2 regions of the Streptomyces sp. NBC_01428 genome follow, and region 1 is predicted to be linked to the other one. Evidence: predicted binding sites of a transcription regulator. Region 1 holds the regulator's gene; the other holds the start of a gene.
The links. Region 1 encodes HrcA, which represses chaperone genes, less so after heat shock. Its sites were predicted from a motif close to TTNGCACTCNGNNNNNCNGAGTGCNAA; they were not measured.
Positions count from the first base shown of each region.

Region 1 (15,880 bases):
CGCGGACGAGGTCAGCGGGCTCGTCGAGGACCTGAGCCGCCGGATCGCGCTCGCCATCGGCGCGGCCCGCCAGTACGCGCGCCAGGCCACCATCAGCAGGGTCCTGCAGCGCGGGCTCCTGCCGGGCGCGGTCGCCGAGATCCCCGGCGTGCGCAGCGCCCTCGTCTACGAGCCGCTCGACAAGGGCGGCCCCAGCGGCGACTTCTATGACGTGTTCCCGGCCGGGGACGGCCGCTGGTGCTTCGCCGTCGGCGACGTCCAGGGCAAGGGCCCCGAGGCCGCCGTCGTGATCGGGCTCGCCCGGCCCTGGCTGCGGCTGCTGGCCCGCGAGGGCTACGACGTGGCGGACGTCCTCGACCGCCTCAACCAGCTCCTCCTCGACGACGCGACCGAGGCCGCCGACGCGGCGGCCCGGGCGCTCGTGGCGGCCGGCGGCCCCGGGCTCGGCACCGATCTCGGCCCGCAGACCCGCTTCCTGTCCATGCTCTACGGCGAACTGGTTCCCTTCGAGGGCGGCGTGCGCTGCACCCTCGCCTCGGCCGGACACCCGCTGCCGCTGCTGCTGGCCCCCGACGGCGACGTACGGGAGGTGGCCCGTCCGCAGACCCTGCTCGGCGTCTTCGAGGACCCCGGCTACACCTCCGAGTCCTTCGACCTGCACCCCGGCGACACCCTGCTCTGCGTCACCGACGGCGTGACGGAGCGGCGCGAGGGGACCCGGCAGTTCGACGACGACGACGGGCTCGCGCACGCCCTCACGGGGTGCACCGGCCTGAACGCCGAGCTGGTCGCGGAACGCATCCGCGCACTCGTGCACGAGTTCGGGAGCCGCCCGCCGGAGGACGACATGGCCCTGCTGGTGTTACAGGCCGAGTAGCCCCGGCCCCGCCCCGCCCCGGTCCGGCCCCGGCGACAGGCCGGGCGACGAGGAGCGCGCCCGTTCGTCCACAGGCCGGGACCGTTCACTCCGCCCGTGCTGGACAATGGAACGCATGCCTTCCGCACTCCCCGACGGTGAGCCCGTCCCCGATGACGGGGCGCTGCCCGCGCACGCCCTGGCCGGGGCGGCCGAGCGGCCCCTCGGGTTCTACCTCCACGTCCCCTACTGCGCGACCCGCTGCGGGTACTGCGACTTCAACACCTACACGGCGACCGAGCTGCGGGGCACCGGAGGCGTGCTCGCCTCCCGCGACAACTACGCGGACACCCTGACCGACGAGGTCCGCCTCGCCCGCAAGGTCCTCGGCGACGACCCGCGTCCCGTCCGCACCGTCTTCGTCGGGGGCGGCACGCCCACCCTGCTGGCCGCCGACGACCTCGTCCGGATGCTGGGGGCGATCCGTGACGAGTTCGGTCTCGCGGACGACGCCGAGATCACCACGGAGGCGAACCCGGAGTCGGTCGACCCGGAGTACCTCGCGACGCTCCGCGCCGGCGGCTTCAACCGCGTCTCCTTCGGGATGCAGAGCGCCCGGCAGCACGTGCTGAAGGTGCTGGACCGCACCCACACCCCCGGCCGCCCCGAGGCCTGCGTCGCCGAGGCCCGCGCGGCCGGCTTCGAGCACGTGAACCTCGACCTGATCTACGGCACCCCGGGGGAGTCCGACGACGACTGGCGGGCCTCCCTCGAAGCAGCCCTCGGCGCCGGCCCCGACCACGTCTCGGCCTACGCGCTCATCGTCGAGGAGGGCACCCAGCTCGCCCGCCGCATCCGCCGCGGCGAGGTCCCGATGACCGACGACGACGTCCACGCCGACCGCTACCTCATCGCCGACGAGGTGATGGCCGAAGCGGGCTTCGACTGGTACGAGGTGTCGAACTGGGCCACCACCGAGGCGGCCCGATGTCTGCACAACGAGCTGTACTGGCGCGGCGCGGACTGGTGGGGCGCGGGCCCCGGCGCCCACAGCCACGTCGGCGGCGTCCGCTGGTGGAACGTGAAGCACCCCGGGGCCTACGCGGCGGCGCTGGCCTCCGGCCGGTCCCCGGGCGCCGGGCGCGAACTCCTCTCCGACGAGGACCGCCGCGTCGAGCGCATCCTGCTCGAACTGCGGCTGCGCGAGGGCTGCCCGCTCTCGCTGCTCCGCCCCGACGGCCGCACGGCCTCCCGCCGCGCCCTGTCCGAGGGCCTCCTCGAACCGGGCCCCTACGACGAGGGCCGCGCCGTCCTCACCCTGCGCGGCCGCCTCCTCGCGGACGCGGTCGTCCGGGACCTGGTCGACTGACCGGACGACGACGCAGGAAGCCACCGCGGCCCCGGACACCACCGGACGGGCGGCCGGACGCGACCGTGCCCGGCCGTGGCGCGGTCCGGCCTACTCCGGCGCCGTGACGAAGTCGATCAGTTCCTCGACGCGGCCCAGGAGTTCGGGCTGGAGGTCCTTGTAGGAGTGGACCCGGGACAGGATGTGCTGCCAGGCCGCGCCGGTGTTCTCCGGCCAGCCCAGGGCCCGGCACACGCCCGTCTTCCAGTCCTCGCCGCGCGGCACCCGGGGCCAGCCCGGGATGCCCACGGAGGACGGCTTCACGGCCTCCCAGATGTCGATGTAGGGGTGGCCGAGCACCAGGGCGTGCTCACTCGTCACCGCCGCGGCGATCCGGGACTCCTTCGAGCCGGGCACCAGGTGGTCGACGAGCACGCCGAGCCGGGCGTCCGGGCCCGGCGCGAACTCCTCGACGATCGCGGGAAGGTCGTCGACGCCCTCCAGGTACTCCACGACGACGCCCTCGACGCGCAGGTCGTCGCCCCAGACCCGCTCGACCAGTTCGGCGTCGTGGCGGCCCTCCACGTAGATGCGGCCCGCCCGCGCGACCCGGGCGCGGGCGCCGGGCACCGCCACCGAGCCGGACGCGGTACGGCTGGGACGTACGGGTGCCGCGGACGCCGGGCGGACCAGCGTCACCACCCTGCCCTCCAGCAGGAAGCCGCGCGGCTCCATGGGGAACACCCGGTGCTTGCCGAAGCGGTCCTCCAGGGTCACCGTGCCCGCCTCGCAGCCGATCACCGCGCCGCAGAAACCGGTGCCGGGCTCCTCGACCACCAGACCCGGGTCCGCCGGGACCTCGGGCACGGGCTTGGGCTTCTTCCACGGCGGGGTCAGGTCCGGAGAGTACTGGCGCATTCGCATGACGATAGGAGAAGCACGCCGGGGCTCACCGCGACACGCCGAAACGCGCGGCCAGCTCGTCCCGCTGCGAGCGGACGAACGCGGCGTCCACCAGCGCTCCGTGGCCGGGCACGTACACAGCGTCCCGCCCGCCGAGTGCGAGCAGCCGGTCGAGCGCCGCCGGCCAGCGCGACGGGACCGCGTCGGGGCCCGCCTGCGGCTCGCCGGACTCCTCGACCAGGTCGCCGCAGAACACCACCGAAGGGTCGCCCGGCACCACGGCCACGAGGTCGTGGGCGGTGTGGCCCTCACCGATCCGCACCAGCCGCACCAGGGCGCCCTCGCCGAGTTCCAGGTCCCGGGTGCCCCGGACGCCGTGCGCGGGGCGTACGAGGGCGTCCGCCGCCTCCCGTGCCGCCCCGGGGTCCAGCCCGTTGCGCACCGCGTCCGCCCGCAGCTCCTCACGACCGTGCTCGTACACCCCGGACGAGCCGTCCGCGACGAACACCTCGGCGCCCGCGAACGCCACGGCGCCGAAGACATGGTCGAAATGCGGGTGGGTGAGTGCGAGGTGCGTCACGTGCCGCCCCGGGCCGAGCAGCCGCTCCGCCTCCGCGCGCAGCGCCGCGCCCTCCGCGACACCCGACCCGGCGTCGATCATCAGCGCCGCGTCCCCGCCGACGACGAGCCCGACGGTGCAGTCCCAGCCCGGAAGCCGCCGCCGGCCGATCCGGGGCGTCACCCGTTCCCACCCCAGCTCTTCCCAAGTCAGCCTCATACGGCGACGCTAGCGGTGACCGGGTGTCGCGCACGACATCGCAGGCCCGCCCTTGCCGGGGTCGTGCCTCACCGCCGTACACTGGCCCGGGGAACGCTGGCACTCGGGCGCGTTGAGTGCCAGGCGAAAAGCCACGAAGGCCACGAAGACCACGGAGTCGACTTCTGGAGGTGTGCGCGATGCTCAGTGAACGCAGGCTCGAGGTGCTCCGCGCCATCGTCCAGGACTATGTGGGCACCGAGGAGCCGGTCGGCTCCAAGGCGCTCACCGAGCGTCACCGGCTCGGCGTCTCGCCGGCGACCGTCCGCAACGACATGGCGGTCCTGGAGGACGAGGGCTACATCGCCCAGCCGCACACCAGCGCCGGACGCATCCCCACGGACAAGGGATACCGGCTCTTCGTCGACAAGCTCGCGGGCGTCAAGCCGATGACCGCGCCGGAGCGGCGCGCCATCCAGAACTTCCTGGACGGAGCCGTCGACCTCGACGACGTCGTCGGCCGGACGGTGCGGCTGCTCGCGCAGCTCACCCGGCAGGTCGCCGTCGTGCAGTACCCCTCGCTGACCCGCTCGACCGTGCGGCACGTGGAACTGCTCTCGCTCGCCCCGGCGCGCGTGATGCTCGTGCTGATCACGGACACCGGCCGGGTCGAGCAACGCATGATCAACTGCCCCGTCCCGTTCGGTGAGACTTCTCTCGCCGATCTGCGGGCCCGGCTCAACAGCCGGGTTGCGGGCCGCCCCTTCGCGGACGTCCCGCAGCTCGTGCAGGACCTCCCCGACGCCTTCGAGGCGGAGGACCGGGGTACGGTCTCGACAGTGCTCTCCACCCTGCTGGAGACACTTGTCGAAGAGACCGAGGAGCGGCTGATGATCGGCGGGACCGCCAATCTCACCCGTTTCGGACATGACTTCCCTCTCACCATCCGTCCGGTGCTCGAAGCGCTGGAGGAGCAGGTCGTGCTCCTCAAGTTGCTTGGAGAGGCCGGGGATTCGAGCATGACCGTGCGAATCGGTCATGAGAACGCGTATGAGGGACTCAACTCCACGTCCGTGGTCTCGGTCGGCTACGGTTCGGGCGGCGAGGCAGTAGCCAAACTCGGCGTGGTCGGCCCGACCCGCATGGATTACCCGGGAACGATGGGAGCGGTACGAGCGGTGGCACGGTACGTCGGACAGATCCTGGCGGAGTCGTAAGTGGCCACGGACTACTACGCCGTACTCGGCGTGCGCCGCGACGCGTCCCAGGACGAGATCAAGAAGGCGTTCCGGAGGCTCGCGCGCGAGCTGCACCCGGACGTCAATCCCGATCCGAAGACGCAGGAGCGCTTCAAGGAGATCAACGCCGCCTACGAGGTGTTGTCGGACCCGCAGAAGAAGCAGGTCTACGACCTCGGCGGCGACCCCCTGTCCCAGCAGGGCGGAGGCGCCGGCGGCTTCGGCGCTGGCGGCTTCGGGAACTTCTCGGACATCATGGACGCCTTCTTCGGCACGGCGTCGCAGCGCGGACCGCGCTCGCGCACCCGCCGCGGCCAGGACGCCATGATCCGGCTGGAGATCGAGCTGGACGAGGCGGCCTTCGGCACCACGAAGGACATCCAGGTCGACACGGCCGTCGTCTGCGCGACCTGCAACGGCGAGGGCGCCGCACCCGGGACCTCCGCGCAGACCTGTGACATGTGCCGCGGCCGCGGCGAGGTGTCCCAGGTGACGCGGTCCTTCCTCGGCCAGGTCATGACCTCGCGGCCGTGCCCGCAGTGCCAGGGCTTCGGCACCGTGGTCCCGACCCCGTGCCCCGAGTGCGCGGGCGACGGCCGGGTCCGCTCCCGCCGCACCCTCACGGTCAAGATCCCGGCCGGTGTGGACAACGGCACCCGGATCCAGCTCGCGGGCGAGGGCGAGGTCGGCCCCGGCGGCGGCCCCGCCGGCGACCTGTACGTCGAGATCCACGAGCTGCCGCACTCGACGTTCCAGCGTCGCGGCGACGACCTGCACTGCACGGTCACGATCCCGATGACGGCCGCAGCCCTCGGCACCAAGGTGCCCCTGGAGACCCTCGACGGCATGGAGGAGGTCGACATCCGTCCGGGCACGCAGTCCGGCCAGTCGATCCCGCTGCACGGCCGGGGCGTCACGCACCTGCGCGGCGGCGGCCGGGGCGACCTCATCGTGCACGTCGAGGTCACCACGCCCACCAAGCTCGACCCGGAGCAGGAGCGGGTCATGCGCGAGCTCGCGGCGCTGCGCGGCGAGGAGCGGCCCACCGGCCAGTTCCAGCCCGGGCAGCAGGGGCTCTTCTCCCGGCTGAAGGACGCCTTCAACGGACGCTGACGCGACGGCGGCACGGGGCGGTATTCCCGCCCCGTGACCGCCCGCCGCGCCACCCCGTAACCGAGCGGACGGCCGGATTCGGACTTGTACGGAGGACGTGACAACATGCCGTCATGTCCTCCGCGCTGACCGATCTCTTCCCTCACCCGATCGTGCAGGCCCCCATGGCGGGCGGCGTCTCCGTCCCCCAGCTCGCGGCCGCCGTGTCCGAGGCCGGCGGGCTCGGATGCCTCGCCGCCGGGTACAAGACGGCCGACGGCATGTACCAGGAGATCAAACAGCTGCGCGGGCTGACCGGCCGTCCCTTCGGCGTCAACCTGTTCATGCCGCAGCCGGAGTACGCGGACTCCTCGGCGGTCGAGGTCTACGCCCACCAGCTCGCCGGTGAGGCGGCCTGGTACGAGACCGAACTCGGCGACCCGGACAGCGGCCGTGACGACGGCTACGACGCCAAGCTCGCCGTCCTCCTCGACAACCCGGTGCCGGTGGTCTCCTTCCACTTCGGCATCCCGGCCCAGGACGTGCTGGAGTCACTGAACCGCGCCGGCACCCTCACCCTGGTCACCGCGACCACGGCCGAGGAGGCCCTCGCCGTGCAGCGGGCGGGCGCCGCCGCCGTCATCGCCCAGGGCGTCGAGGCCGGCGGACACCAGGGCACCCACCGCGACAACCCGGAGACCGACCGCGCGGGCATCGGACTGCTCTCGCTGGTCGCCCAGATCCGCGAGACCGTGGACATCCCGGTCGTCGCCGCCGGAGGCATCATGCGCGGCAGCCAGATCGCCGCCGTCCTCGCCGCCGGCGCCGACGCGGCCCAGCTCGGCACCGCCTTCCTCGCCACCCCCGAGTCCGGCGCGAACGCCGTCCACAAGGACGCCCTGACCAACCCGCTCTTCGTACGCACCGAACTGACCCGCGCCTTCTCCGGACGCCCGGCCCGCGGCCTGGTCAACCGGTTCCTGCGCGAGCACGGCCCCTACGCCCCCGCCGCGTACCCGGACGTCCACCACCTCACCTCGCCGCTGCGCAAGGCGGCCGCCAAGGCGGCCGACGCGCAGGGCATGGCGCTGTGGGCGGGCCAGGGCCACCGCATGGCGCGCGACCTGCCCGCCGCACAGCTGGTCGAGGTGCTGGTCGCCGAACTCGCCGCCGCCAGGACAGCGTTGTCGTCGCCCGGCGACACCCCGGACGGGGGCACGGCCCGATGACGGCACCCGTGTTCCTCGTCGACCACTTCGACGCGGGCGGCGGCGGACGCTACGTCCTCGACGGACCCGAGGGACGCCACGCCGTCTCCGTGAAGCGGCTGCGCGCCGGCGAGGACGTCGTCCTCACCGACGGGGCCGGCCGCTGGGCGGACTGCGTCGTCCTCGACACCGAGGACAAGGACCGGCTCGTCGTCCGGATGGACTCGGTGAGCGAGGAGCCGGCCGAGGAACCGCGGATCACCGTCGTCCAGGCGCTGCCCAAGGGCGACCGGGGCGAACTCGCCGTCGAGACCATGACGGAGACCGGCGTCGACGGCATCGTCCCCTGGGCCGCCTCCCGCTGCATCACCCAGTGGAAGGGCGACCGGGGGCTCAAGGCGCTCGCCAAGTGGCGCGCCACCGCACGCGAGTCCGGCAAGCAGTCCCGCCGGGTGCGCTTCCCGGAGGTCGCGGACGCCATGTCGACCCGACAGGTTGCCGCACTTCTCGCCAAAGCCGACCTCGCCGCCGTCCTGCACGAGGACACCGAGCTGGGCACCGAGCCCTTCGCGACCGCGGCACTGCCCGAGTCCGGGGAGATCGTCCTGGTCGTCGGCCCCGAGGGCGGGATCTCCCCCGAGGAGGTCGCGCTCTTCACCGAGGCGGGCGCGAGGACGTTCCACCTCGGGCGTACGGTGCTGCGTACGTCCACGGCCGGGACCGTGGCCGCCGCACTGCTGCTGGCCCGCACCGGCCGCTGGTCCTGACCCCAACCGCCCGCCCAACCACGGGGGATCCGCATGGAACTCGCCCAGGTACGGCTGCTCGTCTCCGACTTCGCCGCCTGCTACCGCTTCTACTCCGAGGTCCTCGGCCTCAAGCCGCAGTCCGGCGCGACCGGGGGACCGTACGAGAAGTTCAGCCCCGTCACCGGTTCCGCCGGCATCGCCCTCCAGGACCGGGCGATGATGGCCGAGGTGCTGGGCGAGATCGGCGAGGACGTCACCGGACACCGTTCGCTGGTCGTGCTGCGGGTGGACGACCTCGACACCTACTGCGAACAGCTCGTCTCGCGCGGCGCGGACGTGCTCCACGGACCCGCCCCCATGACCGACCGGATGCGCGTCGCGCACCTCAGGGACCCCGAGGGCAACCTCGTGGAACTCCAGGAGTGGCTGCTCCTCCTCGGCTGAACCGGCCCCGGACGGTGCCCGGAACTCCTTCGGGTGGTTGTGCCCCTCATGGCCGCATGCGGTCTACCGCACCGCGCCCCGCGGTGGCACGCTGCCGTCCATGGGGGCTTTGAGACGGATCAGGAGCCGGACCGGGCGCAGGCGGGCGCTGATGGCCCTCGGGCTGGGCGCGGCCGGGGTGTTCGGCGCGACCGCGTGCGAACCCGGGGACGGACTGAGCGCCGCCACCGTGGCGTACACCACCGACCAGACGGCGACCAAGCAGCTCGAACGGCAGAACGTGAACGTGCGGTGGCTCACCTGCACCGCCAACTACGGCAACGCCGGCAAGGTCTACACGCCCGGCAGGTCGCCCGCGCCGACCGAGAACACCGTCGCGAGCGTCGACTGCCAGGGCCAGACCGACGACGGACGGGACATCGTCGTCAAGGGCAAGGTCACCCGCGCCGTCGACGGCGCCTGCGTGCGCGGCGACCTGACCGCCACCGTCGGCGGCAAGCAGTGGTTCCACGTGAGCGGCCTCGGCAACTGCGACGCCACCAACAACCCCACCCCACCCGCCACTTACCGTCCTCCGAACGGGCCCGACCCCACCGTCACGGTCACCGTCACGAAGACCATGTGGTGCAAGGGCGACCCCACCTGCTGGCCCGCACAGGGCAAGTGACCTGCCCGGCCGTCCACGGATCAAGTGATCCGAACCCCTGTCGGGCCGCGTCCCGGCTGCATAGGGTGACCGGGTGACAGAGTCCGCAGCCTCCGCGTATCTCCGGTTTCCGCATCTGCACGGCGAGTTGGCCGTCTTCACGGCCGAGGACGACATCTGGGCCGCCCCCCTCGACGGCGGCGGCCGCGCCTGGCGCGTCAGCGCCGACAACGCACCGGTGAACCACCCGCGCATCTCCCCGGACGGCACGACCGTCGCCTGGACGTCCACGCGCGACGGCGCCCCCGAGGTCTACGCCGCCCCGCTGGCCGGCGGACCCACCAGACGCCTGACGTACTGGGGCAGTTCGCGGACCCAGGTCCGCGGCTGGACCCCCGACGGACACGTCCTCGCCCTCAGCACCCAGGGCCAGGCCAGCCTCCGCCGCAGCTGGGCCCGCGCCGTCCCGCTCGACGGCGGCCCCGCCACCCTCCTGCCCTACGGACCCGTCGGCGACGTCGCCCACGGCGAGCCCGGAGTCGTCCTGCTGTCCGCCCCGATGGGCCGCGAGGCTGCCTGGTGGAAGCGCTACCGCGGCGGCACCGCGGGCAAGCTGTGGATCGACCGCGACGGCGACGGCGAGTTCGTCCGCCTGCACGAGGACCTCGACGGGAACATCGAGTACCCCCTCCGGGTCGGCGACCGGATCGCCTTCCTCTCCGACCACGAGGGCGTCGGCGCCCTGTACTCCTCCCTCGCCGACGGCACCGACCTGCGCCGCCACACCCCGCTCGACGCGTTCTACGCCCGGCACGCCGCCACCGACGGCACCCGCGTGGTGTACTCCACCGCCGGTGAACTCCGGCTCCTCGACGACCTCGACGGAGCCGAGCCCCGCCGCCTCGACATCCTCCTCGGCGGGCAGCGCGCCGACCAGCAGCCCCACCCCGTGAACGCCGCCCGCTGGTTCTCCACCGCCGCCCCCGACCACACCGGACGCGGCAGCGCCGTCTCCGTGCGCGGCGCCGTCCACTGGATCACCCACCGCTCGGGACCGGCCCGCGCGCTCGCCGCCGACCCCGGCGTCCGCGCCCGGCTGCCCCGCGCCTTCCGTGCCGAGGGCGAGGAACACGTCGTGTGGGTGACGGACGCCGAGGGCGACGACGCCCTGGAGTTCGCGCCCGCCACCGGCGTCGCCCCCGGAGCCACCCCGCGCCGGCTCGCCGCCGGAGCCCTCGGCCGCGTCCTCGGCCTCGCCGTGGCACCCGACGGCAGCCGCGCCGCCGTCGCCTCCCACGACGGACGCGTCCTGCTCGTCGAGCGCGAGACCGGCGAGGTCCGCGAGGTCGACCGCAGCGAGGACGGCGAGGTCGACGGTCTCGTCTTCTCGCCCGACTCGGCCTGGCTCGCCTGGTCGCACCCCGGCCCGCGCCCGCTGCGCCAGCTCCGCATCGCCAACACCACCGACCTGTCGGTGACCGAGGCGACCCCGCTGCGCTTCCGGGACTACGCGCCGGCGTTCACCCTCGACGGCAAGCACCTCGCCTTCCTGTCGGCCCGCGCCTTCGACCCCGTCTACGACGAGCACGTCTTCGACCTGGCCTTCGTCGGCGGCTCCCGGCCGTATCTGATCACCCTCGCCGCGACCACGCCGTCCCCCTTCGGACCGCAGCGCCACGGACGCCCCTTCGAGGCCCCGGACAAGGACGAGACCCCCGACGGCGAGGGCACCCCCAGCACCCGGATCGACCTCGACGGACTCGCCGACCGCATCGTCCCGTTCCCCGTCGAGGCCGCCCGCTACTCCACCCTGCGCGCCGCCAAGGACGGCCTGCTGTGGCTGCGCCACCCCGTCCGCGGCGTGCTCGGCGCCTCCCGTGCCAACCCGGACGACCCGGACCCGCGGACCGAGCTGGAGCGGTACGACCTCGCCCAGCAGCGCATCGAGCATCTCGCCGCCGACGCCGACCACTTCACCGTCACCGGCGACGGCAAACGGGTCCTGCTGTGGACCGACGGAAAGCTCAAGGTCGTGCCCAGCGACCGGCGCGCGTCGAACGACGACGAGAGCGACACCAACATCACCGTCGACCTCTCGCGGGTGCGCCAGACCGTCGACCCGGCCGCCGAATGGCGCCAGATGTACGACGAGACCGGCCGCCTCATGCGCGACAACTTCTGGCGGCCCGACCTCGGGGGCGTCGACTGGGACGCCGTCCTCGACCGGTACCGGCCCGTCCTCGACCGGGTCGCCACCCACGACGACCTCGTCGATCTGCTCTGGGAGGTCCAGGGCGAACTCGGCACCTCCCACGCGTACGTCACCCCGCGCGGCGGACACCGCGGCGGCGACGGCGCCCAGGGCCTCCTCGGGGCGGACATCTCCCGCCACGAGGACGGCGGTTGGCGCATCGACCGCATCCTTCCCTCGGAGACCTCCGACCCGGACGCACGGGCCCCGCTCGCCGCGCCCGGCGTCGCGGTGCGCGCCGGGGACGCGATCGTCGCGATCGGCGGCCGGCCGGTCGACCCCGTCGCGGGCCCCGGCCCCCTGCTCGTCGGCACGGCGGGCAAACCGGTCGAGCTGACCGTCTCCCCGGCGGGCGGCGGCGACCCGCGGCACGCCGTCGTCGTACCGCTCGCCGACGAGGAACCCCTGCGCTACCACGCCTGGGTCGCCGACCGGCGCGCCTACGTCCACGAGCGGTCCGGCGGACGACTCGGCTACCTGCACGTGCCGGACATGGTCGGCTCCGGGTGGGCGCAGCTCCACCGCGACCTGCGCATCGAGGTGGCCCGCGAGGGCCTGGTGGTGGACGTCCGGGAGAACCGCGGCGGCCACACCTCCCAGCTCGTCGTGGAGAAACTCGCCCGGCGGATCGTCGGCTGGGACCTGCCCCGCGGACTGCGTCCCTACAGCTACCCGGAGGACGCGCCGCGCGGCCCCGTCGTCTCCGTCGCCAACGAGTTCTCCGGCTCCGACGGCGACATCGTCAACGCGGCGATCAAGGCACTCGGCATCGGCCCCGTGGTCGGCACTCGCACCTGGGGCGGCGTCATCGGCATCGACAGCCGCTACCGCCTCGTCGACGGCACCCTCGTCACCCAGCCCAAGTACGCCTTCTGGCTGGAGGGTTACGAGTGGAACGTGGAGAACCACGGCGTCGATCCCGACGTCGAGGTCGTCCAGGCCCCGCAGGACCACGCGGCCGGCCGCGACACCCAGCTCGACGCGGCGATCCGGATCGCGCTCGCCGCACTGGAGGAGAACCCGGCCAAGACGGCCCCCGCACTGCCGCCGCTGTGACCGGCGGGGCGGGGCGGCCGTGAACCGTCCGTCCCGCCGGGGCGACTAGCATGCGCAGGGTAATGACCGGCCGGCGTGAGGAGGCACACGCATGATGGGCGAGCCGCAGGACGACTGCCTGTTCTGCAAGATCGTGGCGGGACAGATCCCGGCGACGCTGGTGCGCGAGACCGACACGACCGTGGCGTTCCGCGACATCAACCCGCAGGCCCCGACCCACGTCCTGGTCATCCCCAAGGTGCACTACCCGGACGCCGCGTCCCTCGCGGCCGCCGAACCCACCGTCGCGGCGGACGTCCTGCGCGACGCCGGCGAGGTCGCGGCCGAGGAGAAGCTGGACAGCTACCGCATCGTGTTCAACACGGGCAGCGGCGCCGGACAGACCGTCTTCCACGCGCACGCCCACCTCCTGGGCGGCCGCGGACTGCAGTGGCCCCCCGGATAACCGGCCTTGTCCGCACGTGAACTGGTCGTCCTCGGGACCGCAAGCCAGGTCCCGACCCGGCACCGCAACCACAACGGCTACCTGCTCCGCTGGGACGGCGAGGGTCTCCTCTTCGATCCCGGCGAGGGCACGCAGCGCCAGATGCTGCGGGCCGGCGTCGCCGCGCACGACCTGAACCGCATCTGCGTCACCCACTTCCACGGCGACCACGCCCTCGGCCTGCCCGGCGTGATCCAGCGCGTCAACCTGGACCGCGTCCCGCACGAGGTGACCGCCCACTACCCGCTCTCCGGACAGCACTTCTTCGAGCGGCTGCGCCACTCCACCGCCTATCGCGAGACCGTCGGGATCACCGAGGCACCGGTCGCGGACGACGGAGTCCTCGCCACGACCCCCGCGTACACGCTGGAGGCCCGCAGGCTCTCGCACCCCGTCGAGTCCTTCGGCTACCGCCTCGTCGAACCGGACGGCCGGCGCATGCTGCCCGAGCGGCTCGCCGAACACGGCATCAAGGGCCCCGACGTCGGGGTGCTGCACCGCGAGGGCACGCTGCGCGGCGTCTCCCTCGACGACGTCAGCGAGGTGCGGCGCGGCCAGCGGTTCGCGTTCGTCATGGACACCCGGCTCTGCGAGGGCGTGGACGCGCTGGCCGAGGACTGCGACCTGCTCGTCATCGAGTCGACGTTCCTCGACGGCGACCACCAGCTCGCCTCGGACCACGGGCACCTGACCGCCGGCCAGGCGGGCCGGGTCGCCAAGCAGGCGGGCGTCCGGCATCTCGTGCTCACCCACTTCAGCCAGCGCTACTCCGACCCCGCCGCCTTCGAGCACGAGGCCCGCGCGGCGGGCTTCGACGGCGAACTGACGGTGGCCCACGACCTCGTGAGGGTCCCGGTCCCGAAACGCCGGTGACACCCGGCGCCGGGAAGGTGCCGGCCGGCCCTTGCGTCGGCCGGACCCGTGCCCGGTGCCGGGAAGGTGCCGGTTTCGGACTGTCCGGGATCCGACCGTACGATGCTTCGATGTCCCTCCCCAAGGCTGAACTGCACCTCCACATCGAAGGCACCCTCGAACCCGAGCTGGCCTTCGCGCTCGCCGCCCGCAACGGCGTGACCCTGCCGTACGCCGACACCGAGGACCTGCGCACGGCGTATCTCTTCGACGACCTCCAGTCGTTCCTGAACCTGTACTACGAGCTCATGGCCGTGCTGCGGACCGAGCAGGACTTCGCCGACCTGGCCGACGCCTATCTCGCCCGGGCCGCCGCGCAGGGCGTGCGGCACGCCGAGATCTTCTTCGACCCGCAGGCGCACATCGCCCGGGGCGTGTCCATGGGGACGGTCGTCGAGGGGCTGTGGCGGGCGCTCGGGCGCAGCGAGGAGACCCACGGCGTCTCCACCCAGCTGATCATGTGCTTCCTGCGCGACGAGTCCGCCGAGTCCGCCATGGACACCCTGGAGGCCGCGAAGCCCCACCTCGACCGGATCGTCGGCATCGGCCTCGACTCCGCCGAGGTCGGCCACCCGCCGGTCAAGTTCCGCGCCGTGTACGAGGCCGCCGCCGCGCTCGGTCTGCGGCGCGTCGCGCACGCGGGCGAGGAGGGCCCGCCCGCCTACATCACCGAGGCCCTGGACGTCCTCGGCGTCGAGCGCATCGACCACGGGCTGCGCTGCATGGAGGACCCCGAGCTGGTCGAACGGCTCGTCCGGGACCGGGTGCCGCTGACGCTGTGCCCGCTGTCGAACGTACGGCTGCGCGCCGTGGACGTGCTGGCCGAGCACCCGCTGCCCGCCATGCTGGACGCCGGCCTGCTCTGCACGGTCAACTCCGACGACCCCGCCTACTTCGGCGGCTACGCCGGTGACACCTTCCGTGCCGTGCGCGAGGCCCTGGGACTCGGCCCCGAGCGGCTGCGGGAACTGGCGCGCAACTCCTTCGAGGCGTCCTTCCTGGAGCACGACGAGGAGCGGCGCGCCCGCTACATCGCCGAGGTGGAGGCGTACGAGTTCTCGTGACGGGGGCGGGAGCCCGGCCGGGCGTTCCCCGGCCGGGCCTCGCGCGCCTTCCGCTCCGGACGCGTCACACGCCTTCCGCCGCGGACGCCGCCGTCGCCGCTCCGGCGTGCCGGGGGCCGGCCGTGCCGTACGCCTCCCGTGGGGCGGGCACGGCGTCCAGCGGGCTCCCGGCGACCGGGATCTCGACGACCGGCAGACGCGCGAACGGGTCCTCGGCGGACGGGCTGTCCGCGAGAAGGTCCGCCAGGCCCGCGACGTCCGCGCCCGTGACCTGCCCGGCCGCGCTCTCCACGGCCGCCGTCTCCGGTACGGGAATGTCGACGACCGGGATCTCGACGACCGGGATCTCGGCGAGCGGGATCTCGGCGAGCGGGATCTCCACGACGGGGATCTCCACGACCTGGCTGCGGCGCGGGCGCCGGGCGACCAGGGTCATCGGGACGGTGACCAGCAGCAGGCCGGCCGCGAGGACCAGGCCCATCGCCGGATAGCCCGCCCGCGCCGACAGCAGGCTGCCGGTGAGCGGCCCGCACGCCGTACCGAGCGAGGACGCGGAGCCGACGAGGACCGCCCACCGGCCGCGCCGGTCCATCGACGCGGCGAGCCCGATCACGTACGACAGGACCACCGGGTACAGCGTGTTCCAGGCGATCTCACCCGTCGCGAACGACGTCAGGTCGGACGCCGCCGCGCTCAGCGCGATGCAGCCGGCGATCAGCACCGTGCCCAGGCCGATCGGCAGTGCCCCGCCGAGCCGCGGTCCGAGGACCCCCGCGCACACGACGCCGAGGAGTCCCGCCCCCAGTGCCACCGCGAACACCGCGCCGACGGTCACCTCGCCGAGCCCCGCCTGCGTGAGCCCGATCCGGCCG
Region 1 is NZ_CP109499.1:6,135,401-6,151,280, forward strand. Features, by position in the region: gene OG406_RS26535 (SpoIIE family protein phosphatase) at 1-877, shown strand, start outside; gene hemW (radical SAM family heme chaperone HemW) at 993-2,225, shown strand; gene OG406_RS26545 (DUF3097 domain-containing protein) at 2,316-3,122, opposite strand; gene OG406_RS26550 (MBL fold metallo-hydrolase) at 3,154-3,885, opposite strand; gene hrcA (heat-inducible transcriptional repressor HrcA) at 4,065-5,081, shown strand; gene dnaJ (molecular chaperone DnaJ) at 5,082-6,215, shown strand; gene OG406_RS26565 (nitronate monooxygenase) at 6,329-7,423, shown strand; gene OG406_RS26570 (16S rRNA (uracil(1498)-N(3))-methyltransferase) at 7,420-8,169, shown strand; gene OG406_RS26575 (VOC family protein) at 8,203-8,595, shown strand; gene OG406_RS26580 (hypothetical protein) at 8,696-9,262, shown strand; gene OG406_RS26585 (S41 family peptidase) at 9,336-12,548, shown strand; gene OG406_RS26590 (histidine triad nucleotide-binding protein) at 12,640-12,993, shown strand; gene OG406_RS26595 (ribonuclease Z) at 13,000-13,905, shown strand; gene OG406_RS26600 (adenosine deaminase) at 14,016-15,008, shown strand; gene OG406_RS26605 (MFS transporter) at 15,073-15,880, opposite strand, start outside.

Region 2 (15,880 bases), 1.0 Mb from region 1:
GGTGAGCTCGAGCTTCTCGAAGACCGAGGAAGCCTGGAGCAGAGCCACGCCACCACCGGCGACGATGCCCTCCTCGACGGCCGCCTTCGCGTTGCGAACGGCGTCCTCGATGCGGTGCTTGCGCTCCTTGAGCTCGACCTCGGTGGCGGCACCGGCCTTGATGACGGCCACGCCGCCGGCCAGCTTCGCCAGACGCTCCTGGAGCTTCTCGCGGTCGTAGTCCGAGTCCGAGTTCTCGATCTCGGCACGGATCTGGTTGACCCGGCCGGCGACCTGGTCGGCAGAGCCGGAGCCGTCGACGATCGTGGTCTCGTCCTTGGTGATGACGACCTTGCGGGCACGGCCCAGCAGGTCCAGACCCGCGTTCTCCAGCTTGAGGCCGACCTCCTCGGAGATGACCTCGCCGCCCGTGAGGATGGCGATGTCGCCGAGCATGGCCTTGCGGCGGTCACCGAAGCCCGGAGCCTTGACGGCGACGGACTTGAAGGTGCCACGGATCTTGTTGACGACCAGGGTCGACAGGGCCTCGCCCTCGACGTCCTCGGCGATGATCAGCAGCGGCTTGCCGCCCTGCATGACCTTCTCGAGGAGCGGGAGCAGGTCCTTGACGTTCGCGATCTTGGAGTTCGCGATCAGGATGTACGGGTCGTCGAGGACGGCCTCCATACGCTCCATGTCGGTGGCGAAGTACGCCGAGATGTAGCCCTTGTCGAAGCGCATACCCTCGGTGAGCTCCAGCTCCAGACCGAAGGTCTGGGACTCCTCGACGGTGATGACGCCTTCCTTGCCGACCTTGTCCATCGCCTCGGCGATGAGCTCGCCGATCTGGGTGTCGGCGGCGGAGATGGAGGCCGTGGAAGCGATCTGCTCCTTGGTCTCGACATCCTTGGCCTGCTCGAGCAGGGCACCGGAGACGGCCTCGACGGCCTTCTCGATACCGCGCTTGAGGGCCATCGGGTTGGCGCCGGCGGCGACGTTGCGCAGGCCCTCGCGGACGAGTGCCTGGGCCAGGACGGTCGCGGTGGTCGTACCGTCACCGGCGACGTCGTCCGTCTTCTTGGCGACTTCCTTGACCAGCTCGGCGCCGATCTTCTCGTACGGGTCCTCGAGCTCGATCTCCTTGGCGATGGAAACACCATCGTTGGTGATCGTGGGCGCGCCCCACTTCTTCTCGAGGACGACGTTACGGCCCTTGGGGCCGAGGGTGACCTTGACGGCGTCGGCGAGCTGGTTCATCCCGCGCTCGAGACCGCGCCGTGCCTCCTCGTCGAACGCGATGATCTTGGCCATGTGAAGTGGTCCTCCCGGACGGGGTGGATTGCTCCGGATCGCGCCGGCGCCCGCGACGGACGGCCTGCATGCCCTGTGGTTCCTTGCCCCACCGGCCTGCGGACCTCGCTGGCCCGATCCAAGTTCTGTCACTCTCACTGGGAGAGTGCTAACGCCAATGATTAGCACTCGACCCCGCCGAGTGCAAGGTGCGCTCGCGAAGCGAGCTCGTTGAGGGGTGGCGGTCGGGCGACGGGCGGGCGCAAGCGCCTCCCACAAAACCGGCCCCTGCGCGAAGCCTCCGACAGGCGCGCGCTCGCGCGCCCGCGCGCGCGGAGGCAAGCAGAGGGAAGACGCACGAGGGGCCCGCATCCCTGGTGGGATGCGAGCCCCTCGGCGTGAGTTGCGTCGGTGGTCGTTCGCGCCCGATCAGACGGCGAGTTTGACCATGTCCGCCTGCGGACCCTTCTGGCCCTGCGAGATCTCGAACTCCACTCGCTGACCCTCTTCGAGGGTGCGGTAGCCGTCCATCTGAATCGCGCTGTAGTGCACGAAGACGTCCGCACCACCGTCGACCGCGATGAAGCCGTACCCCTTCTCCGCGTTGAACCACTTGACGGTGCCCTGAGCCATGCCTAACTCCCCTATTACTGGCCCTTGCACAGACCCGCACTTCGCGGATCCGGGTCAGACCTCCACCCCCCAACGGGTTGGGGGTGTGCGCCGGAACGCGTCGACCGCGGCTGAATGTATCTGTCCAACTGCCGTCTGCAACAGGTCAATCGGACGAGAATTCTGGGCACGACCGATCGCCGGTATGGGGATAATTCGCGGAGATCCAGGGCAAGTCGGGCCCCGTAAATGCCATAAACGGCTCAAAAAGGCCGGGCACTTTGGCTACTTCTTGTCGGCTGCCGGGAAAGAACTCATATGCGTCCGGCATGAAACCAACATCCAGAACGGGGCGACTTCCCCAACCCTACCCCGGTCAACCCTATGGAATTACCCCCTCCACTTCTCTCACGGAGGGGGCAATTCGATGAACTCTTCGTGTTCGGTATTACCGAGGGTAACGATCAGCCTCCGGCGACGGCCGGAATGATCGACACGCCCCCACCGTCCGGGATCGCCGTCTCCAGGCCCTGCTCGAAGCGCACGTCGTCGTCGTTCACGTACACGTTGACGAAGCGGCGCAGCTTGCCCTGGTCGTCCAGGACGCGCGCGCTGATACCCGTGTGGTTCTTCTCCAGGTCGGCGATGACCTCGGCGAGGGTCGCACCCTCGGCCGTCACCTCGGCGGCGCCCCCCGTGTAGGTGCGCAGGATGGTGGGGATGCGGACGTTGACGCTCATGATGCGAGGCCAGCCTCTCGGAAGGAGTCGAGGTTCGGGCGGATGGTCGCGGTCAGCCCGGTGTCCGAGGCCACCGCGTCCAGAGTCTTCAGGCCGTCGCCGGTGTTGAGGACGACGGTGGTCAGGGACGGGTCGAGCAGACCGCTCTCGATCAGCTTGCGGGTGACGCCGACGGTCACCCCGCCCGCGGTCTCCGCGAAGATGCCCTCGGTGCGCGCGAGCAGCTTGATCGCGTCGACGATCTGCGCGTCGTTCACGTCCTCCACGGCACCGCCGGTGCGCCGCGCGATGTCGAGCACGTAGGGCCCGTCGGCGGGGTTGCCGATGGCGAGCGACTTGGCGATGGTGTCCGGCTTCTGCGGACGGACCACGTCGTGGCCGGCCTTGTAGGCGACGGAGACCGGCGAGCAGCCCTCGGCCTGGGCGCCGAAGATCTTGTAGGGCCTGTCCTCGACGAGTCCGAGCTTGATCAGCTCCTGGAGGCCCTTGTCGATCTTCGTGAGCTGGGAGCCGGAGGCGATCGGCACGACGAGCTGGTCCGGCAGCTTCCAGCCGAGCTGCTCGCAGATCTCGTACGCCAGCGTCTTGGAGCCCTCGGCGTAGTACGGGCGGAGGTTGACGTTGACGAAGCCCCAGCCCTCGCCGGCCGGGTCGCCGATCAGCTCGGAGCAGAAGCGGTTCACGTCGTCGTAGTTGCCCTGGATGCCGACCAGCTCGCCGCCGTAGACCGCGGCCATGACGACCTTGCCCTGCTCCAGGTCGTGCGGGATGAACACGCAGGAGCGGAAGCCGGCGCGGGCCGCCGCCGCGCCGACGGCGCCGGCGAGGTTGCCCGTGGAGGAGCAGGAGAGGGTGGTGAAGCCGAAGACGCGGGCCGCTTCGATGGCCTGGGCGACGACGCGGTCCTTGAAGGAGTGCGTCGGGTTGCCGGAGTCGTCCTTGACGAACAGCTTGCCGGTCTCGACGCCGAGCTCGCGGGCCAGGTTGTCGGCCTGCACGAGCTTGGTCCAGCCCGGGTTGATGTTCGGCTTGTCCGCCACGTCCGCGGGGACGGGCAGCAGCGGCGCGTAGCGCCAGATGTTCGCGGGTCCCGCTTCGATGCGCTTGCGGAGTTCTTCGGTTTCGTAGGCCGAGAAGTCGTACGCGATCTCCAGCGGGCCGAAACACTCCTCGCAGGCGAAGACCGGACCGAGGGGGACGCGGTGTCCGCACTCGCGGCAGGAAAGCGCCGCGGCCGGGCCGAGATCGACCGCTTCTGCGGAGTTCGTGGTGCTTGCAACTGTCTGCGCAGCCATGGAGGCGAGGCCCTTTCTCCTCATCTTCCTCACGACGCACTTCGCCGTGAGACGGATTTGGCACCTTCCCTAGCCGGGAGCCTCGCGACGCGATCGTCTGGCGATCGGTACGAGACCGGCTGGAGGGTTGCCGGGGCTTCAACGGGCCGTATCCCTCTGCCCCTCTGGATGAGCGGTATTCGATTGTTGAACTGTTGAGCATATTGCGTGCCGATGATCCAGGACATGCGATGGTCATCAGCGTTGTTCAAGACTGTAACCGAAGGCCAGGACAGTTGAAGCAGTCGTCCGAACCGCGAGACGACGGCAAGCGATCAGCCGCTGGCCGCAGCGGGCACGCTGATGAGAGCGTGTGATCAGACAGTGAGGAGCCGCAGACCGTGCTGAATGAAGTCGACCGCTGGCTGAGCACACGCTCCTGGTCCCTGACCGACCGCCCGCTCCACAAGATCATGGCCGCGAAACGCACCTCCGGGTCGACGGTCAGCGTGGTGCTGCCCGCGCTCAACGAGGAGGAGACCGTCGGCGAGATCGTCTCGATCATCCGCCACGACCTGATGCAGCAGGTGCCCCTCGTCGACGAGATCGTCGTCGTCGACTCGGGCTCCACGGACCGCACGTCCGCGGTCGCCGCCGCCGCGGGCGCCAGAGTGGTGCACCGCGACGACATCCTGCCCAGCCTGCCGGCCGTGCCCGGCAAGGGCGAGGTGCTGTGGCGGTCGCTGCTCGTGACGAGCGGCGACATCGTCTGTTTCATCGACGCGGACCTCAAGGAGTTCTCGTCCGACTTCGTCCTCGGGATCGTGGGCCCCCTGCTCACGGACCCGGGCGTCGATCTCGTCAAGGCGATGTACGACCGTCCGCTGGGCGGCGCCGCCGGGCAGGGCGGCCGGGTCACCGAGCTGATGGCCCGCCCCCTGCTGAACATGCACTGGCCGCAGCTCGCGGGCTTCGTGCAGCCGCTCGGCGGGGAGTACGCGGCCCGGCGCTCGCTGCTCGAACAGCTGCCGTTCCCGGTCGGGTACGGCGTGGAGCTGGGCATGCTCGTCGACGCGCTGCACCTGGTGGGCCTGGACGCCCTCGCCCAGGTCGACGTGGGGGTGCGCAAGCACCGCCACCAGGACGGCCAGGCCCTGGGCCGCATGGCCGCCGCGATCTACCGCACCGCCCAGTTGCGGCTGGCCCGCGGCCACCTGATCCGCCCCGCGATCACCCAGTTCGAGCGCACCCGGGACGGTTTCGAGCCGCGCACGTACTCGGTGGACACGGAGGAAAGGCCCCCCATGTCCGAAATCGCCGAGTACCAGCAGCGCAAAGCCGCGTGAGCGTTCCCGTCGGCCGGGGATCGCATACGGCCGACGGGAACGTTTGAGCGTTTCCGGACGGGGCTAGGTTTCGAGGCATGGCTTCCACGCACGGTGCCCACGGCATCCTCGTCGCGTCCAACCGCGGCCCGATCACCTACCAGACCCAGGACGACGGCTCGCTGCAGGCCAAGCGGGGCGGCGGCGGGCTCGTCTCCGGGCTGTCGGCGATCGGGCCGGACGCGGACGCCCTGTGGGTGTGCGCGGCCCTCGGCGACGGCGACCGGGAGGCCGTGCGCCGGGGGGTCGGGGAGGACGGCGTGCGGATGCTGGACATCGACGCCGAGGTGCACGCCGACGCGTACAACGGCATCGCCAACTCCGTGCTGTGGTTCGTCCACCACATGCTGTACCAGACCCCGCTGGAGCCGGTCTTCGACGCGGAGTTCCGGCGCCAGTGGGACGCGTACCGCGCCTACAACCAGGCCTTCGCCGAGGCGCTGGCCGAGGAGGCCGCCGAGGGCGCCTCGGTGCTGGTCCAGGACTACCACCTGTGCCTGGTGCCGGGGCTGCTCCGCGCGCTCCGGCCCGACCTGCGCATCGGCCACTTCTCCCACACGCCGTGGGCGCCCGTGGACTACTTCCGGATGCTGCCCGACGACATCCGCGCGGAGCTGCTGGACGGCATGCTCGGCGCGGACCGGCTGGCGTTCCTGACCTGGCGCTGGGCGACGGCCTTCCTGGACTGCGCGGCGGAGATCGACCCGGAGCGCTACCGCGTGCCGCCCGCCTCGGAGGCGTCGCGGTCGGTCGAGCACCTCGACGGCGCCGCGCCCGCCCGGACCCTCGTCGGCGTGCACGGGCTCGGCGCGGACGCCGAGTTCCTGCGCGCCCGCTCGCACGAGGCCGACGTCGAGGAGCGGATCGTCGCGCTGCGCGAGGAGATCGGCGAGGGGCGCCGGACGATCGTGCGCGTCGACCGGACCGAGCTGTCGAAGAACATCGTGCGCGGCATGCTGGCCTACCGGCAGCTCCTCGACGACCACCCGGAGTGGCGCGAGCGCGTCGTCCACGTGGCGTTCGCCTACCCCTCGCGGCAGGACCTCGCGATCTACCGGGACTACACGGCCGAGGTGCAGCGCGTCGCCGACGAGATCAACTCCAGCTACGGGACGCCCGGTTGGACCCCGGTCGTGCTGCACGTCAAGGACGACTTCGCCCGCTCGCTCGCCGCGTACCGGCTGGCGGACGTGGCCCTGGTGAACCCCATCAGGGACGGCATGAACCTCGTCGCCAAGGAGGTCCCGGTCGTCTCGGACGAGGGCTGCGTCCTGGTCCTGTCGCGGGAGGCGGGGGCGTACGAGGAGCTGGGCGAGGACGCCGTCTCGGTGAACCCGTACGACATCATCGGCACCGCGCGGGCCCTGCACGAGGCGCTGACCATGCAGCCGGGCGAACGCGCCGAGCGGACCAAGCGGCTGACCGCCGCGGCCACCGCGCTGCCGCCGGCCCAGTGGTTCCTGGACCAGCTGCACGCGCTGGAGGCCTGACCCGGCGACCGGCCGTCCACCGGCCACCGTCCAACAAGGCCGTTGCCGCAGCCGGGTTGTCGTGACCCGGCGGGCAACGGCCTTCGTTCTCAGGCCAGTCGCGCGGCGAGCGCGGCGAGCAGCCGGACGACTCCGGCCGGCCCGTCGACCACCAGGTCGGCGCGCTCGGCGAGTTCACCGACCTCGGGGGTGCCGCTGCACACCAGGAGCCCGGGGACGCCGTCGGAGCGGAGCTTGTCCACGGCGGCGAACGCGGGCAGGTCGCCCAGGTCGTCACCGGCGTACAGGACGGCCTCGGCGCCGGTCTCGCGGATGTAGTCGAGGAGGGCGACCCCCTTGTCCATGCCGGGCGGGCGCAGCTCCAGGACCATCCGGCCGGGTTCGACGATCAGTCCGTGCCGGGTGGCGAGGTCGGCGAGCGGTTCACGGAGCGCTTCGAAGGCGGCCTGCGGGTCCTCGGCGCGGCGCGTGTGCACGGCGAGCGCGCGGCCCTTCTCCTCGATCCAGGTGCCCTGCCAGGCGCCGATCTTGTCCAGGAAGCCCGGCAGTTCGGCGCGGACGGCGGCGACGCCGGGGTGCGGGGCGGGGGCGGTGACGTCGCCGCTGACGGCGTCCCAGCGTTCGGCGCCGTAGTGGCCGAGGACGACGAGGTGCTCCAGTCCGGGGACGCCCGCGAAGCCGCCGTGCCGGACGGCGACGCCGGGCGGACGGCCGGTGATCACGGCGACGGAGGCGACCTTCGGGGCCAGTGCCGCGAGGGCGGGGACCGCGTCCGGATGTGCGCGGGCCCGGTCGGGGTCGGCGACGATGGGGGCGAGGGTCCCGTCGAAGTCGAGTGCGACGACCGTCCGGGTGGGGCGGGAGAGGATCGCTTCCAGACCGTCGCGCCCGGCGGGGGTCACCGGGGCCGGCAAGGGGTCCTTGGATTCGGGGTGGCTGCCCATGGGGCGACCCTATCCGGGTCCGGGCGGGCGCACCCCCGGCTCGTGGCCGCGCGGGGGACCGTGCGGCCGGAATGCGCCGGGGCCCGGCCGGTCAGCGCTCCGAGCGGCGGGCCTCCCGCACCCGGCGCAGCCGGTTCACCGTCACCGGGTCGTGCGCGAGGGCCCTCGGGTCGTCCAGCAGGGCGTTGAGCAGCTGGTAGTAGCGGACCGGGGCCAGACCCAGCTGTTCCCGTATCGCGCGCTCCTTGGCGCCGGGGCCCGCGAAGCCACGGCGCTCCAGGGCGAGGACGCGCTGTTCCCGCGCCGGCAGCTCTTCCATGGACAGCACGGTAACCCCCACCACCGACAGCGGCCCGTGCCCCTCGTCCTGGCCCCTGGCCCTCGTCCTGCCCGGAGGGCTAGCCCGCCCTGCTGTCCGCCATGGTCGCGCTGGTCTGGAGCGAGCCGAGCACCTCGGCCGGGTCGCCGCCCGGGCTGACGGCCTTGGCGATGCTGCTCTTCACGTCGGCGCTGACCCCGGCCCAGGAGGTCTTGCCGACCGGGTAGAGCTGGGAGGAGGGGAGCTGGGCGAGGAAGGGCTCCAGGTCCTTGTCGTCCTTGTCCACGGCCATGGCCTCGGACGCGGACGCGGTGACGGGCAGCAGGTCGTACTTGTGGGAGAAGGCCAGGACGTTCTTGTCCTGGTAGACGAAGTCGAGGAAGTCGCCGACCTGCTCGGCGTTGCCGTTCTTCTTGAAGGCCATCATCCAGTCGGCGACGCCCATGGTCGCCTTCGCCCTGCCGTCGATGCCGGGCATCGGCACCATGCCGAACTTCACGCCCTTGCTCGCGGCCTGCTGCATCAGGGTGGGGTGTCCGACGAGCATGCCGACGTCACCGCGGGTGAACGCCGAGAAGGCGGCCGCACGGTTCAGCTTGGCAGGTGCGACGGGTCCGGTGAGGCCCTTGGCGACCAGTTCCTCCTTGATCCAGGAGAACGTGTGGACGTTCTGCACGGAATCTATGGAGTACGTGCCGACGTCGTCCGTGTAGCCGGTGCCGCCGCCGCTCAGCAGCCACTGCATCGTCTCCGCCTGGGCCTCCTCGGGACCGAGCGGCAGCGCGTAGGGGAACTTCACGCCCTTCGCCTTGAGCGCCCTCGCGTCGGCCGCGAGCTCGCTCCAGGTCGTGGGCGGGGTGATGCCGGCCTCGGAGAACAGCGTCTTGTTGAAGAAGAGGAGCCGCGTGGACGAGGCGAACGGCAGCCCGTACTGCGTCTGGTCGATCTGCCCGGCGTCGGCGAGCTGGGAGACGAAGTTGGCCTGCACGGGTATGGAGACCAGGTCGTCGGCCCGGTAGAGCTGGCCTTTCGCCGCGTAGTCGGCGTACGCGCCGATCTGCGCCATGTCGGGCGCGTGGCCCGCCGCGACCATCTCCTTGACCTTGCGGTCGACGTCGGTCCAGGGGTAGACGCTGACCTCGACCCTGGTCCCCGGGTGCGCGGACTCGTAGGCCTTCGCGAGACCGTCCCAGTACGTGCGCGAGGTGTTGGCCTTCGAGTCGCCGTAGTCCGCGGCCACGAGTCTGAGCGTCACGTCCGAGGATTCCTCCGAGCCGCCGCACCCCGCGAGGGTCGCCGCCATGCCCAGGACCGAGACCGCCGCCGTCATTCCCGTCATACGCCGCTGCACCGCTTGCTCTCCCCAACCCCTGAGCCGTATCGGCTGCTTCATTTGCTTGTGCGTCCGTTGCATCCGTCTCGGAATGCGGATCCAAGGTCTACACCACGTGAGTGGACTAGACCTCTCCTGGGGTAAGGGGCGACACTGTCCCCCGTGAGACATGTCATCGCCCTCGATGTGGGCGGCACCGGGATGAAGGCGGCCCTCGTCGGGGTCGACCCCGAACCCGCCGCCGGCCGCCCCGACGCGCCGCCGCCGCAGGCCCCCGAGCACCCCGTGCTGCTGCACCAGGCCCGCCGGGCCACCGGCCGCGAGCGCGGGCCCGAGGCCGTCGTCGACGACATCCTCGACTTCGCCGCCGAGCTGCGCGCCCACGGCGAGAAGCACTTCGGCCAGAGCGCCCTGGCGGCCGGCGTCGCCGTGCCCGGCATCGTCGACGCCGAACACGGCATCGCCGTCTACGCCGCCAACCTCGGCTGGCGCGACGTCCCGCTGCGCCGGCTGCTCGGCGAACGGCTCGGCGGCGTCCCCGTGGCCCTCGGGCACGACGTGCGCACCGGCGGTCTCGCGGAGGGCCGGATCGGCGCCGGCCAGGGGGCGGACCGCTTCCTGTTCGTGCCGCTGGGCACCGGCATAGCGGGGGCCATCGGCATCAACGGCAGCGTCGAGGAGGGCGCGCACGGTTTCGCCGGGGAGATCGGCCACATCGTCGTACGGCCCGGCGGGACCGCGTGTCCCTGCGGGCAGTACGGCTGTCTGGAACGGTTCGCCTCGGCGGCGGCCGTCAGCCAGGCCTGGGCCGAGGTGTCCGGCGACCCGGACGCGGACGCGGCGGACTGCGCCAAGGCCGTCGAGTCGGGCGACCCGCGGGCGCGGGCCGTGTGGCAGGACGCCGTCGACGCGCTCGCCGACGGGCTGGTCACCGCGCTCACCCTCCTGGACCCGCGCACCCTGATCATCGGTGGCGGGCTCGCGGAGGCCGGGGAAACCTTGTTCACACCGCTGCGGGCCGCGGTCGAGCGCCGCGTCACCTTCCAGAAACTGCCGTCCATCGTCCCCGCCGCCCTCGGGGACACGGCTGGCTGCCTCGGTGCCGGGCTCCTCGCCCGGGACCTCCTGAACACCACGTCAACGACTCCCCGGAGGTAACCACCTGATGGCTCCTAGCAAGGTTCTCGCCGGTGCCCGGGTGGTCCTGCCCACCGGGACCGTGCCCGAAGGCCGCGTCATCGTCGACGGTGCGCGCATCGGCGGGAGCGCTCCCGCGGACGCCGACGTCGTCGACCTGTCCGGCCACTGGCTGGTCCCCGGCTTCGTCGACATCCACAACCACGGCGGTGGCGGCGCGTCCTTCACCTCGGGCACGGTCGAGGACGTCCTGAAGGGCATCCACACCCACCGTCTGCACGGCACCACCACCGTCGTCGCCTCCACCGTCACCGGAGACATGGACGGCCTCGCCCAGCGCGCCGGACTGCTCTCCGAGCTGGCCGAGCAGGGCGACCTCGCGGGCATCCACTTCGAGGGGCCGTTCATCTCGCCGTGCCGCAAGGGCGCGCACTCCGAGGAACTGCTGCGCGACCCGGACCCCGCCGACGTCCGCAAGCTGATCGACGCGGCCCGCGGCCACGCCAAGATGGTCACCCTCGCCACCGAGCTGCCGGGCGGCCTCGACTCCGTGCGGCTGCTCGCCGAGCACGGCGTGATCGCGGCGATCGGCCACACCGACGCGACGTACGAGCAGACGCAGGCGGCCATCGACGCGGGCGCGACCGTGGCGACCCACCTGTTCAACGCGATGCCGCCGCTCGGGCACCGCGCGCCGGGCCCGATCGCCGCCCTCCTGGAGGACGAGCGGGTCACCGTCGAGCTGATCAACGACGGCACGCACCTGCACCCCGCCTCGCTGGAGCTGGCGTTCCACCACGCGGGCGCCGGACGGGTCGCGTTGATCACCGACGCGATGGACGCGGCCGGCTTCGGCGACGGGCGCTACATGCTCGGCCCGCTGGAGGTCGAGGTCGCGGACGGCGTCGCCCGCCTGGTGGAGGGCGGTTCGATCGCGGGCTCCACGCTTACCCTCGACCGCGCCTTCCAGCGCGCGGTCACCGTCGACCGGCTGCCGGTCGACGACGTCGTGGAGGCCATCTCGGCCAACCCGGCCCGCCTGCTGGGCCTGTACGACCGCAAGGGGTCCCTGGAGCCCGGCAAGGACGCGGACCTCGTGGTGCTCGACGCGGACTTCGCGCTCAAGGGCGTGATGCGCGGCGGCGCGTGGGTGGTCGATCCCCAACTGGGGTGATTCGCCCCTTTGTTGTGGCACGGCGGTCGGCCCGGGGACTGGGCCGACCGCCGTTGTCTTTGGCATGATCGTGCCTCCGGAACCACCGGCGGGCGCCCAGCCGGCGCGCCCACGTCACACCACTCTCGGGGGAGGTCGTCGCAGGTGATCCTCACGGTCACGCTGAACACCGCTCTCGACATCACCTACAAGGTGCGGTCCCTGCGCCCGCACGCCTCGCACCGGGTGAGCGAGGTGACCGAACGCCCGGGCGGCAAGGGCCTGAACGTCGGCCGCGTGCTCGCCGCGCTCGGCCACGAGGTGACGGTCACCGGGTTCACGGGCGGCGCGACCGGCCGTCAGGTGGGCGAGCTGCTCGCCGGGACACCCCGGGTCGAGGACGCGCTCGTCCCGGTCGCCGGAGCGACGCGCCGCACCATAGCCGTGGTCGACACGACGACCGGTGACACGACTCAGCTCAACGAACCGGGACCGGAGATCACCCCCGCCGAGTGGGCGGCCCTCCAGGAGACGTACGAGCGGCTGCTGCGCTCGGCCTCCGCGGTGGCCCTGTGCGGCAGCCTGCCGCCCGGGGTCCCGGTCGGCGCCTACGCCCAACTCGTGCGCACCGCACGCGCCCTGGCCGTCCCGGTGCTCCTCGACACGAGCGGCGAGCCGCTGCGCCGGGGCGTCGCGGCCCGCCCCGACATCGTCAAGCCGAACGCCGACGAGCTCGCCGAACTCACCGGCTCCCACGAGCCGTTGCAGGCCGCCCGCAACGTCCGCAGGCGCGGCGCGTACGCGGTGGTGGCCTCCCTCGGCCCGGAGGGCCTCCTGGCGCACACCCCGGACGGCCACTGGCGGGCCAGGCCGCCCGTGCGCGCCCACGGGAACCCGACCGGCGCGGGCGACTCGGCGGTCGCGGGCCTGCTGTCGGGTCTGGTCGAGAAGTTGCCCTGGCCGGACCGGCTGGCCCGCGCGGTCGCCCTGTCGGCGGCGACGGTCGCGGCCCCCACGGCGGGCGAGTTCGACCGCCCGCTGTACGAGAGCCTGCTGGACAGGGTCACGGTCACGACGGAGGCCGCGGCGGCGTAGCCGCGCGGCCTCTCCTGCGGCCCAGGGGCCGGTGCTCGCGGCCCGGGTGTCCGGGCCGGAACCTAGTCCTTGACCTGGCCCTTCTTCAGCGAGAACTGGTCGAGCAGCACGTTGCAGCTGTCGCCGTCCCCGCAGGAGAGGGTGATCGTGTTGGTGCCCTTGTTGAGGCTGGGCCAGGCGTACGTCTTCGTCCAGCCCTTGGCGAAGTCGCCGTCGGCGGCGTCCGCGTAGTTCTTCATGCTGAGCTTGGAGCCGAAGGTCTTGCCATTGACGGTGAGTGTCATCGACTGGTCGGCGCCGGGCACGCTGTAGCGCGCGAAGAGGGTGTAGACGCCGTCGCTGGGGACGCCGTCGACCGTCCAGGTGACCGAGGCACCCGGGCTGTTCAGGCCGGCCACGTAGACCCCGCCGTCGGACTGGGCGCCCTTGACGTCGGAGGCGGTGCTCACGCCGGTGCCGAGGTTCAACGCCTTGGCGTCGATCTCCTTCGGGTCCATGGCACCGCCCGGCGCCTTGGACGCCGACTGGCTCGGAGAGGCGCTCTGCGAGGCCGTGGAGGTGGGGTCCGCCGCCGCGTCGTTCTTGTCGTCGTCCCCGCCGCCACCGAGCATGGCGACGCCGATGCCGATCACGACGGCGGCGACCACGGCGATCGCGCCGATGAGGAGGCCCTTGGTGTTCGGGCCGCCGGCGCGCCCGCCGCCGTCACCGTGACCGGGCATGGGCGAGCGCGTCGTGACGGGTCCGCCCGGAACGGTCTCGGGGGCCGCGTAGTGCGCGTTCGGCTGGTTGTAGCCCTGCTGCTGCGGCACCTGGCCGTACGGGGCGGTCGGGGCGTTCGGCTGGCCGTAGGGGCCCTGGGCGGTCTGCTGCTGGCCGTACTGGCGCTCGCCGACGGCCCGCACCCGGTTGACCGAACCGGGGTAGCCGTAGCCACCACCTCCTCCGGACGGCGGGGTGGCTCCGTTGGCCTGACCGTCGGCGTACAGATAGCCGAACGGGTCGTCGTCCTCGGGCGTGCTCGCGCCGTTGTTGCCGGGCGTCATCCCTTGGTCTCCTCAGCGGGTGCGGTTCAGATGCGGTACGTGAATGAATGGCGAGCCTACCCGCTCCCGCTGGGCCAAACGGGGGGCCTTCACCACACCGACTCACTGACCTGGGGCTATCCCGCGCGCCTGTGTTGTTTCGGACGTGATCGTTTCTCGACGTACATCCGCTCGTCAGCGGATTTCAACACTTCGTCCGCCGTCATGCCGCAGTGTGCCCACCCGATGCCGAAGCTGGCGCCGACCCGCACGGCCCGCCCGTCGACCCTGATGGGCGGGATGATCGCGTTCCGCAGCCGGACCGCGAGGTCCTGGGCGTCCGCCCGGCCGAGACCGTCGGCGAGGACCACGAACTCGTCGCCGCCGAGCCGGGCCACCGTGTCGCCGTCACGGACGCCGTGGGTCAGCCGGCGGGCGACCTCGATGAGCACCTCGTCCCCCGCGTTGTGCCCGAACCGGTCGTTGATCGACTTGAAGCCGTCGAGGTCGCAGAAGAGCACCGCGAGACCCTTCGTGCCGTCGTCCGTCTCCCCCTCGGGGGCGATGGTGTGCACGTGGTGGTCGAAGGCGTCGAAGGCCTCGGAGGCGGACCGGAAGTCGAAACCGTGCCCGTTCCCGTCGAAGGCGGGGTGGCCGTCGTGGGCGGCGCCCGGCAGCTCCGCGAAGTCCCCGTGCCCGTAGGCCGCGTCCAGTGAGGCGACCGCGCCGGGCGGCAGGGACTGCGGGCGGGCGCAGAGACGGGAGCTGAGCCGGGAGCGCAGTTCGGCGGAGTTGGGCAGACCGGTCAGCGCGTCGTGCGAGGCGCGGTGCGCGAGCTGGAGCTCCCGGCGCTTGCGCTCCTCTATGTCCTCGACGTGGGTGAGCAGGAAGCGCGGGCCGTCGGCGGCGTCCGCGACGACGGAGTTGCGCAGGTGGACCCAGACATAGGTGCCGTCGCGGCGCCCGAGCCGCAGCTCGGCCCGGCCGCCCTCGGCGGAGGTGCGCAGCAGGGTGCCGATGTCCTCGGGGTGCACGAGGTCGGAGAAGGAGTAGCGGCGCATCGCGGAGGCGGGCCGCCCGAGCAGCCGGCACAGGGCGTCGTTGGTGCGCAGGATGCGCCCGTGCTGGTCACCGCCCATCTCGGCGATCGCCATGCCGGAGGGCGCGTACTCGAAAGCCTGCCGGAAGGACTCCTCGCTGGCGCGCAGGGCCTGCTGCTCGCGCTCCAGGCGGACCAGGGCGCGCTGCATGTTGGCGCGCAGCCGTGCGTTGCTGATCGCGATGGCGGCCTGGAAGGCGTACATCTGGAGGGCCTCGCGGCCCCAGGCGCCGGGCCGCCGGCCGTTGCGCGGCCGGTCCACGGACAGGACGCCGATCAGCTCGCCGTGGCCGCCGGAGACGCTCGGGGTGTACATCGGCGCGAAGAGGCGGTCGGAGGGGTGCCACTCGTCCTCGAAGCGCGGTGCGGGACCGTCCGTGTACCACTGGGGCACGTCGTCCTCGTCCAGGACCCAGCCCTCGGTGTGCGGTATGAACCGCAGGTCGCCCCAGCCCTCGCCCATGGTGAGCCGGCGCTCCCAGGAGGTGCGGGAGCCGACGCGGCCGGTGATGAGGGCCTCGGCGGCGGAGTTGCCCGCCAGGGCGGCGACGACGAGGTCGCCGTCGGGGCGTACGAGGTTGACGCAGGCCAGCTCGTAGCCGAGCCCGGTGACCACGCCGTCGGCGACGGTCTGCAGCGTGTCGGCCAGGCTGCGGGCGGTGTTCATGTCCGCCATCACCTGGTGCAGCTGCCGCAGGGTCGCAAGACGGACGTAGGGCTCCGACTCGGTCTCCATTCGCCCTCCCCTCGAGACCTCGCAGCAACTCCAGGGTTCTCTCGGCGTACCCAGGTGCTCTTCGGTGCTCTGCTGACTACGGCCTTGGCGACCGGGCGGTGCTCGCCGTGAGGACCCTCACGGCGTACTGCTTGGTAGCTTCCTGCATGGCGTCTCCGCCACTGAATCACAGCGCGCTCCCCACTCGGTACACAGGGTCAACAAAATATGGCTCCTGTGACTCAAGTCACAGCGGAAGATGAGCAATTGAGTGGAGTTTCTGCATTTCA
Region 2 is NZ_CP109499.1:5,104,585-5,120,464, reverse strand. Features, by position in the region: gene groL (chaperonin GroEL) at 1-1,290, opposite strand, end outside; gene OG406_RS22280 (cold-shock protein) at 1,699-1,902, opposite strand; gene OG406_RS22275 (MoaD/ThiS family protein) at 2,346-2,621, opposite strand; gene thrC (threonine synthase) at 2,618-3,916, opposite strand; SAM riboswitch class I at 3,934-4,091, opposite strand; gene OG406_RS22265 (glucosyl-3-phosphoglycerate synthase) at 4,297-5,241, shown strand; gene OG406_RS22260 (alpha,alpha-trehalose-phosphate synthase (UDP-forming)) at 5,319-6,770, shown strand; gene otsB (trehalose-phosphatase) at 6,860-7,714, opposite strand; gene OG406_RS22250 (DUF3263 domain-containing protein) at 7,806-8,033, opposite strand; gene OG406_RS22245 (ABC transporter substrate-binding protein) at 8,113-9,372, opposite strand; gene OG406_RS22240 (ROK family protein) at 9,529-10,524, shown strand; gene nagA (N-acetylglucosamine-6-phosphate deacetylase) at 10,532-11,677, shown strand; gene OG406_RS22230 (1-phosphofructokinase family hexose kinase) at 11,822-12,751, shown strand; gene OG406_RS22225 (carbohydrate-binding protein) at 12,814-13,797, opposite strand; gene cdgB (diguanylate cyclase CdgB) at 13,914-15,611, opposite strand.
Region 2: groL (chaperonin GroEL) is a predicted target of HrcA. The motif match lies at 1,416-1,442, and genes of this name have one in related genera.